3 regions of the Streptomyces sp. NPDC002754 genome follow, and region 2 is predicted to be linked to each of the others. Evidence: riboswitches for the same ligand, from Rfam matches in the RefSeq annotation. Region 2 holds a riboswitch; each other region holds the start of a gene.
The links. Region 2 has a riboswitch for cyclic di-AMP ahead of ACWD2L_RS18935 (M23 family metallopeptidase). Riboswitches for the same ligand answer to the same signal wherever they lie in the genome.
Positions count from the first base shown of each region.

Region 1: linked by a shared signal. The riboswitch ahead of ACWD2L_RS17655 (M23 family metallopeptidase) and the one ahead of ACWD2L_RS18935 (M23 family metallopeptidase) in region 2 are both predicted to bind cyclic di-AMP.
Region 3: linked by a shared signal. The riboswitch ahead of ACWD2L_RS32820 (M23 family metallopeptidase) and the one ahead of ACWD2L_RS18935 (M23 family metallopeptidase) in region 2 are both predicted to bind cyclic di-AMP.

Region 1 is NZ_JBSFVM010000007.1:112,924-116,108, reverse strand. It holds gene ACWD2L_RS17660 (GntR family transcriptional regulator) at 1-372, opposite strand, end outside; gene ACWD2L_RS17655 (M23 family metallopeptidase) at 596-1,396, opposite strand; cyclic di-AMP (ydaO/yuaA leader) riboswitch at 1,410-1,571, opposite strand; gene ACWD2L_RS17650 (M16 family metallopeptidase) at 1,811-3,178, opposite strand.
Region 2 is NZ_JBSFVM010000008.1:50,878-54,062, reverse strand. It holds gene ACWD2L_RS18945 (FtsX-like permease family protein) at 1-263, shown strand, start outside; gene ACWD2L_RS18940 (tyrosine-protein phosphatase) at 508-1,305, opposite strand; cyclic di-AMP (ydaO/yuaA leader) riboswitch at 1,693-1,860, shown strand; gene ACWD2L_RS18935 (M23 family metallopeptidase) at 1,864-2,646, shown strand; gene ACWD2L_RS18930 (SGNH/GDSL hydrolase family protein) at 2,832-3,185, shown strand, end outside.
Region 3 is NZ_JBSFVM010000026.1:73,928-77,112, forward strand. It holds gene ACWD2L_RS32815 (PP2C family protein-serine/threonine phosphatase) at 1-1,016, shown strand, start outside; cyclic di-AMP (ydaO/yuaA leader) riboswitch at 1,296-1,440, shown strand; gene ACWD2L_RS32820 (M23 family metallopeptidase) at 1,452-2,504, shown strand; gene ACWD2L_RS32825 (aldo/keto reductase) at 2,639-3,185, shown strand, end outside.

The sequences.
Region 1 (3,185 bases), on a different contig from region 2:
GCGCAGATCCTCGCTCTCACCCCGCCGGGAGCGCTCCTGCCCCAGCCTGACCAGGCCGCGCAGCACCTTGAGGTGGGCCTCGGTGCGGCGCTGCGCGGCGCGGGCGGCGCCCATGGGTTCGAGCAGCATGCGGATCTCCAGGAGGTCGGCCGCCTCCCGCTCGGTGGGTTCGGCCACGCACGCGCCCGCGTGCCTGCGCGTGACGACGAACCCCTCCGCCTCCAGGGTGCGCAGCGCCTCACGGACAGGCACGCGCGAGACCCCGTAGCGACGCGCGAGCAGTTCCTCGGTGAGCCGGCCACCGCGCTCGTAGACGCCGGCGACGATGTCGTCGCGGATCGCTGTGCATACCGACTGTGCGGGAATGCGCATGACTCGGCCTCCGCCTCGATGCCCGCGATACGCGGTCGATTGACACCCGGTCAAGCGCGAATGGCACGCGGCCGGAACGTTTACCCCGTGACTCTATTCCACCGGACTTGAATTTCCGACGAGGGGACTGAATCCGGGGATATTTTTTGGACATCGCGACCCCACGCACGCGAAAGCCCCGGCTCGGTGAGCCGGGGCTTTCGCGTGCGTGGGGTCTTGCGGGTCAGACGTTCACACCGTGCTGGCGCAGGTACGCGACGGGGTCGATGTCCGAGCCGTAGTCGGGGCCGGTACGGGCCTCGAAGTGGAGGTGCGGGCCCGTGACGTTGCCGGTGGCTCCGGAGAGGCCTATCTGCTCGCCGGGGGTGACGTCCTGGCCGACGGAGACGCCGATCGAGGACATGTGACCGTACTGGGTGTACGTACCGTCCTTCATCTTGATCACGACGTTGTTGCCGTACGCGCCGCCCCAGCCGGCCTCGACGACGGTGCCCATGCCGACCGCGTGCACCGAAGTGCCGCTGGAGGCGTGGAAGTCGATGCCGGTGTGGCTTCCGGAGGACCAGAGTCCGCTGCCGGCCTGGTAGGCGGTGGAGACGTACGAGCCGGAGATCGGCGACACGAAGCTGTTCAGGCGCTTGCGCTCGGCCTCGCGAGCGGCGCGCTCCTTGGCCTCGCGCTCCTTCTCGGCCTTCTCGGCGGCCCGCTTCTTGGCCTCCGCCTCGGCCTTGCGCTTGGCCTCCTCGGCCTTCTTCTTGGCCTCGGCCTCGGCCTTCGCCTTGGCGGCGGCCTTCTGCTGCGCGGTGGCCTGCGCGTCGATCTGCTCGGCCAGGGAGTCGCCGATGGCGACGGCCTGCGTGAGGCCGTCGTGCGGCGCTGTCGCGGTGTCGGCGGCGAGGGCGGGAGCGGCGAGGCCACCCACCACGCCCGTCGTGGTGATGGCGGCGACGCCCGCGAACTGAGCGGTGGTGCGCGTCAGGCGGCTGGGACGGCGGTGCTTCCCGGTGGCACGGGTGAACCCCATGAAGTGGCTGGTCCTTTCCTTCCTTCTCGCCTACCGGGTTAGCTGACGGGTTCGGAGCAGGAAGGTCTCCTACGGGCCCCTCCCCTTGCGGGAAGAGCGCCCGATTCACCCCAGGGACTTCGGTGGGTCCCCGGCTCCCCTGGCTCGCACCACGGGGACTCGGCGATGACTGTCCGGTGTCGCGGGCGCGACGTACGTCTGGCGAACAGCCGGAGGGAACGCTAAGCGGGGCGTCTTTGAATCAACAAACAGAACCCGACTTTTGTAGCGCACGCCACAGGGCAGACAGGCAACCACTACGCCAATACGGACATTTGGGAACGTGTGGTGATTGGGGGTGATCGTGACCGACACCACGAAGCCCCGGCTGCCGGGAGCGGCGCCGGGGCTTCGGACGTGCCGCGGGAGACGAACTCAGCCCGCGACCACAGTGACCTCGCCGATACCGAGCGCCTTCACCGGCTCCTCGATCTGCTCGGCGTCGCCCACCAGGATCGTCACCAGGCGGTCCGCGGGGAACGCGCTCACGACGGCGGCCGTGGCCTCCACGGTGCCCGTGGCGGCCAGCTGCCGGTACACCTGCGCCTGGAAGTCGTCCGGCAGGTGCTGCTCGACCTGGTCGGCGAGGGTGCTCGCGACGGCCCCCGCGGTCTCGAACTTCAGTGGGGCCACACCCACCAAGTTCTGTACGGCGGTGTCCCGTTCGGCGTCCGTGAGCCCCTCGGCCGCGAGCGTGCGCAGGACCTTCCACAGGTCGTCGAGCGCGGGCCCGGTGTTCGGCGTGTCCACCGAGCCGCTGATGGCGAGCATCGCGGCGCCGCTGCCGTCGGGCGCGGAGCGCAGCACCTGGGCGAAGGACCGCACTCCGTAGGTGTAGCCCTTCTCCTCGCGCAGTACGCGGTCCAGGCGCGACGTGAGAGTGCCGCCCAGGCAGTACGTGCCGAGGATCTGCGCGGGCCACACACGGTCGTGCTTGTCCGGTCCGACCCGCCCCATGAGCAACTGCGTCTGCACAGCGCCGGGGCGGTCCACGATGATCACGCGGCCGGTGTCGTCGGCGACGACCGGCGGCACGGGGCGCGGCTCCGCGGTGTCGCCCGTCCAGGCGCCGAGCGTGTCGGCGAGCAGGGCGTCCAGGTCGACGCCCGTCAGGTCACCCACGACGACGGCCGTCGCGGCGGCGGGGCGTACGTGCCGGTCGTAGAAGGCACGCACGGCCACCGCGTCGATGGCCGAGACGGTCTCCTCGGTGCCCTGGCGCGGGCGCGACACGCGCGCGTCGGCCGGGAAGAGCTGCTTGGAGAGCTCCTTGGCGGCGCGCCGGGCCGGGTTGGCGCTCTCGTGCGGGATCTCGTCCAGCCGGTTGCGGACGAGGCGCTCGATCTCGCTGTCGTCGAAGGCAGGGGCGCGCAGGGCGTCGGCCAGGAGGGTGAGGCCCTTGGCGAGCCGGGAGGCCGGCACTTCGAGGGAGGCACGGACGCCGGGGTGGTCGGCGTGCGCGTCCATCGTGGCGCCGCAGCGCTCCAGCTCAGCGGCGAACTCCTCGGCGGAGTGCTTGTCGGTGCCTTCGTTGAAGGCCCGCGCCATGATCGTCGCGACGCCGTCGAGGCCCTTCGGTTCGGCGTCCAGCGGCGCGTCCAGGTGCACCTCCACGGCGATGACCTGCTGGCCGGGCCGGTGGCAGCGCAGCACCGTCAACCCATTGGGGAGCGCGCCGCGCTCCGGGGCCGGGAACGCCCAGGGCTTGGGCTCGCCCGCCTGCGGCCGGGGGTGGAAGTCCATGTTCGCG
Region 2 (3,185 bases):
CGGTGCTCCGCCTCGTCGGCTCCACGCGCCGCCAGGTGCTGCGGATGCTCCGCTGGGAGAGCCTGCTGGTATCGGCCGCGGGGGTGGCGCTCGGCACCGCCATCGCGATGATCACGCTGACCCCGATGATGCGCGGCATGACGGGTGAGTCCCCGTACATACCGCCGCTGCTGTACGGCACGTTCGCGGCAAGCGCGGTGTGCCTCGGCCTGCTCGCCGTGACCCTCCCCGCCCGCGCGGCACTTCGCGACAGGGAGGGGTGACGGCGGACCTCGAACGGGGTGGGCGACGCCGGGCGTCCTGCGACGCTCGGGGCCGGCCCATGCGTCGCTCGCGCCCGGCCCGTGTGGCGCCCCGGCCCAGCCCGTGTGGCGCCTGGGCCCAGCCCGTGCGGCGCTCGTGCCAGGCACTTGCGATGCACGGGCCAGGCACCTGCGGCGCTCGTGCCAGGCACTTGCGACGCTCGGGCCAGACACCCTCCGGCGCTCGGCGCTCGGCGCTCGGCGGTCAGGCGAGAAGGCGCTCGCGCAGTCGCTCGCGCGTCGCCGCAGTGAGCTTCAGGCCCTCTTCGAGGTAGCGGTCCGTGCCGCCCCAGTGCTCGTCGATGGTCTCGAGGCCCGCGTTGAGGTACTCGATGCGGGCGTCGAAGAGCGGGCTGAGCAGCTCCATGATCTCGGGGGAGTAGGCGTCCTTCGCGGTGGCGGTGCGGCGCACGTTGTAGCGGCGGTGCTTCTCGTTGGACTTGAGGTAGTCCGCCTCGATGGCGTCGCGCTCCACGCCCACCGCGAGCAGCGTCACCGCGATCGACAGGCCCGCGCGGTCCTTGCCCGCCGCGCAGTGCATCAGCGCGGGGAGGCTGTCCTCGGCGAGGGAGTGCAGCACGCGGCTGTGCTCGGCGGTGCGCTCCTTGATCATGGTGCGGTAGGACTCGACGAGCCGGTTCGCCGCGCGGCCCTCGGAGAGGATCTGGCGCAGCTGATCGATGTTGCCGTCGCGGACCATGGTCCAGAATTCGGCGCCGTCGGCCGGGTCGTTGAGCGGCAGGTTCTGATTGCGCACGCCGGGCAGCTCGACGTCCGCGCCTTCCAGCGTCAGGTCGGCGCCGTTGCGGAAGTCGAAGACCGTGTGCAGGCCGAGGGAGGAGAGGAAGCTCGAGTCCTCGGCCGTGGCGTGGGCGAGGTGACCGCTGCGGAACAGAACGCCCTGACGCACGCGCCGGCCGTCCACGGTGGGAAGGCCGCCCACGTCTCGGAAGTTGCGCACTCCGGTCAGCTCGGGCTCGGTGGACGGTGCGTGCTGCGTCACAGGGGCTCCTCCCAATCGGTGCACCGGCGTTGGGTCGCCGGTGGGCGCGCTCCTGACGATACGACATCGGTTCCCCAGGCAACCATCTGTCCGATTCGCCCCGTTCTGTGTCAACTGTGCATGGATCGGAGGGGCTTGTGGGCGTGTGCGTGACCGGCTTCATGTTCGTGACGCTGCGTGCCGGGCGGCCAGGATTGCCTGCCCAGTAATCCCCGAAGGTATGGCGTTGGTAAAGCAGAGAATGTCGACGCAGGGTTACGCAGGACGGCCCCGGAAACCCAATGAATTGCCGCCGCAAGCGAATTCGGGGTTTGTCGTAGCCATTGCGGTTCGCCTACGGTCACCAATCAATCCGGTCGGAACGCCTAGTCCTGCCGCCGCCCGGATTCCTTTCGACTACCCGTCCACGGCAGGAGCGGGGGACCCACACGCAGTACGCCGCGTAGGGATTTCCCGAAGCGGCTAGGGGTGAAGCCGCGCCCGCACCCCGGGCGTGGCCGGGCATCTCCAGCCCGAACCCGACAGCTCACCTCGTAGGCGACGGAGAGGAAAATCAGCATGCCCGCAAAGGGAAAGCACCGCCTTTCGACCTCCCAGCGCATCGCCCGTGTCGCCGCCGTCGCCTCCGCCGGTGGAGTCGCCGTGGCGCTCCCGCTGATGGGCGCCACCGGCGCACAGGCCGCGACGTCCGGCGGCACCGCCGACACCACGACGTACACCGTCAAGGCCGGTGACACGCTTTCGAAGATCGCCAAGGCGCAGGACGTCGACGGCGGCTGGAAGAAGCTGTACGAGAACAACAAGGACGCCGTCGGCTCCAACGCGGACCACCTCAAGATCGGCGTCAAGCTCGACCTCGGCGGCGCGGCCGCGGACGACTCCGGCTCCGAGAGCGGGGCCGCCGCCACGCAGACGAGCGCCAAGACCACCGCCTCCGGCGACTACACGGCGCCGGTCGACGGCGCCAAGGGCACGGGCTACGGCAACTCCGGCTCCATGTGGTCCAGCGGCAGCCACACCGGCGCCGACTACTCGGTGCCGACCGGCACCTCCGTGAAGTCGATCGCCGACGGCACCGTCGTCTCGACCGGCTCGGGCGGCGCGTACGGCAACGAGGTCGTCATCCAGCACGCCGACGGCCACTACTCCCAGTACGGCCACCTGTCGTCGATCGGTGTCGCCCAGGGCGCCACCGTGACGGCCGGCCAGGAGATCGCCAAGTCCGGCGCGACCGGCAACGTCACCGGACCGCACCTGCACTTCGAGATCCGCACGGGTGCGGACTACGGCTCGGACATCGACCCGATCGCGTACCTGAGCGAGCACGGTGTGAACGCCTGAGACGTGACGTAGCGGCCGCCCGTCGGCCCGCTCCCTTCGGCGCCCGGGGTGTTCCCCGGGCGCCGAATCGCGTTCGCGCGCTTATTCCACGCTTATTCCCCATGTGGCGGGTGGGGTATCTCACCACGCGTCAACCCCTGGCTACGGTCGCGTAGGTCACACCCGAGGGTGAAAGATGTGTGGTCGTGGCAAACGAATCGAGAGCACTCACGGACTCACTCAACGGCACGATCCGCTCCTACGCGGCCGTGGGCGACAGCTTCACCGAGGGGGTCGGCGACCCCGGCCCCGACGGTAAGTTCGCGGGCTGGGCGGACCGGCTCGCCGTCCTCCTGGACGACCGTGTCCCCGAGGACACCTTCCGGTACGCGAACCTGGCCGTGCGCGGCAAGCTCCTCGACCAGGTCGTCGCGGACCAGGTCCCGAAGGCGGTCGAGCTCGCCCCCGACCTGGTGAGCCTGGTCGCCGGCGGCAACGACATCATCCGCCCCGGCACCGACCCGGACGACGTGGCCGAACGCTTCGAGAAGGCTGTCGTC
Region 3 (3,185 bases), on a different contig from region 2:
TCGGCGGTGCGATCTACGAGTACGTCACCCCCAAGGGCTTTCCCGGCGCCCCTTTGTTCAGCGCGGCGCCACTGGTCGCCGCCCCGTTCTTCTCGCTCGGCGCGACGATCCTGACGGGCGTCGTGTCGATCGTTGCGATCACCGCCGTGCACCTGCGCTTCACGGAGAACCTCGACTCCGTGTTCGTCACCGAGGTCGTGACCGTGGCCACCGTCTGCGTCCTGGCCTGTGTGATCAACCGGATCGTGTACCGCGGTTACGAGCAGCTGGCCTCCGCCCGCGAGATCGCCCAGGCCGCGCAGCTCGCGGTGCTGCCCCGGCCGCCCCAGCGGCTCGGCGGCTTCGTGATCGCGGCGCGCTACGAGGCGGCGCAGGCCGGCGCGTTCATCGGCGGTGACCTGTACGCGGTCCAGGACACTCCGCACGGCATCCGGATCATCGTCGGCGACGTACGCGGCAAGGGCATGGGCGCGGTCGCCGCGGTCGCCGTCGTCATCGGCGCGTTCCGGGAGGCCGCCGAGCAGGAGGGCTCCCTGGAGGCCGTCGCCCAGCGCCTGGAGCGGGCGCTGGCCCGCGAGGGCACCCGGCGCAGCGGCATCGACGACTTCGAGGGCTTCACCACGGCCGTGCTCGTCGAGATCCCGCACGGCGTCGAACTCGTCCGCGTCCTCAACCGCGGTCACCCCAGCCCGCTGCTGCTGCTCGGCGACGGCACCGTACGCGCACTCGACCCGTGCCAGGCGGCGCTGCCGCTCGGCATGAGCGAACTCGGCAGCTGGCCCGACCGGGCCGTCGAGGCGGCGTTCCCGTCCGCGGCCACGCTGTTGCTCTACACCGACGGGCTCTCCGAGGCGCGCGACCCGAGCGGCCGCTTCTACGATCCGGCGGCCCGGCTCTCCGGACGCGTCTTCCCCGGACCCGATGAACTCCTCGCGGCCCTCGCCGTGGAGGTGCGCGCGCATACCGGCGGCGGGACGAAGGACGACATGGCGCTGCTCGCCGTGCGGCGGGGCTGAGGGGCGGGGCTGTTGGGCGGGCCCGAGTTTCTTGATCGTTGTTACCTGTGGTAGCCGACCGTAGTCGAACGGCGCCGCTCCGCATAACAATTGACGCACCATCACTTGCGCGGACGTTTGCGAGGCTCTGCCAACTCGCCCCGATCCGCCCGCTCGTGTCCCGATAAGTCCTGGCCAGAGTCGTGAACGATCAGTGGGAAGCGCTTGGAATTATTGTCTGCTGTCTATTAACGTTCGATAACGCAGCGCGGTCGTCCCAGCCGTCACAAGAGACAGCTCCGTGCGCACACGCTTAATCCCGCAAGGGAACCGGGGAACCATCAACTTGGGGTGAATCGGACATCGTTGAAGCTCGCGATGTCGGTAGGAGACCTTCCTGCTCCGAACCCGTCAGCTAACCCGGTAGGCGAGAAGGAAGGAAAGGAGAGCGCCCCCGTGGCGTCGAACCGGCCTGCCCCAGACTTCTTCTACGGACCCGAAGACGACTTCGGCGTCGAGCAGGAGACCTGGGAGGAGTGGAATCCCACCGAGGAGTCCGTCTCCCCCGTCCGCGGCAGGCATCGCACAGCCCGCCGCCGTGGTGGATTCGCTCGTAGCTCCACTGTTCTCGGCGTCGGCGTGGTCGCCGCCGTCGGTGCGGGCGGCATCGCCACCGCACAGGGCGGCAAGCCCGCGGTCCACATATCCATGCCCGACCTGTCGGCGGTCAAGGACTCGCTGCCCGCGGCCAAGTCGCTGCCGGGCGTGGGCTCGTTGATGTCCGACGGCTCGGACTCCGATTCCGACTCCGGCGCCACGGCCTCCCCGCTGAGCGGCGCCGGTATCACCCAGGCCGAGGCCGCCGACGGGCAGACCGGCGCGGGCGAGGCGCTGCGGGCCCGCATCATGCAGCAGGCCGAGACGCAGCAGGACGCGGCCGACGCCACCGCGAAGCAGGCCGCGGAGGAGGCCGCCGCGAAGCAGGCGGCCGTCGAGGCCGCGGCCAAGCAGGACGCGGCCAAGGCCAAGGAGCTCGCCGAGAAGAAGAAGGCCGAGGCGGAGGCCCGCCGCAAGGCCGAGGCCGAGCGCCTCGCCAAGCTGGCCAAGAGCTTCAAGCTCCCGGTCGCCTCGTACACGCTCTCCGGCACCTTCGGCCAGCCCGGCTCCATGTGGTCCTCCGGGTACCACACGGGCCTCGACTTCGCCGCCTCCACCGGTACGCCGATCCGCGCCATCCACTCCGGCACGGTCACGGAGGCCGGCTGGGCGGGCGCGTACGGATACCGCACGGTGCTCACCCTCGACGACGGCACCGAGCTGTGGTTCTGCCACCAGTCCTCGCTCAATGTCAGCGCGGGCCAGAAGGTCAGCACCGGCGATGTCATCGGCCGCGTGGGCGCCACGGGCAATGTCACCGGGCCGCACCTCCACCTGGAGGTCCACCCCGGCGGGCAGTCCACCGGCGTCGACCCGGCGTCGTGGCTGCGCGAAAAGGGCCTCACGCCCTGAACACGTGAACTCCGGCGGTCCTGGCGCTCACCCCCCGACGTCAGGGCTGCCGGTTTGCCCATTCCTGGGTCTCTTGAGGCGATTTTCGGCGCGGTCGCGGAATACCGTATTCCGTACGGGTGTTGAGTCGGGGCATGACTTCCTCTCCTTCTCTGCGCAAGCTCGGCACCTCCGACCTCGAGGTCTTCCCGCTGTCCCTGGGTGGCAACGTGTTCGGCTGGACCGCCGACGAGGCCACGTCCTTCGAGGTGCTCGACGCGTACGTCGCCGCGGGCGGCAACTTCATCGACACCGCCGATGTGTACTCGGCGTGGGTGGACGGCAACCGGGGCGGTGAGTCGGAGACCGTCATCGGCAAGTGGCTGGCCTCGCGCGGCCGCCGCGACGACGTCGTCATCGCCACCAAGGGCGGCCACCACCCGGAGTTCCAGGGCCTGTCCGCGGCCAACATCAAGGCCGCGGCCGACGCCTCCCTGAAGCGCCTCGGCACCGACCACATCGACCTGTACTACACGCACTACGACGACCCCGAGGTGCCGGTCGAGGAGATCATCGGCGCCCTTGACGAACTGGTGAAGGCGGGCAAGGTACGCCACATCGCCGCGTCGAACATCTCCGCGCAGCGCCTCCAGGACTCCCTCGACCTCTCCGACCGCGAGGGCCTCGCCCGTTACGTCGCGC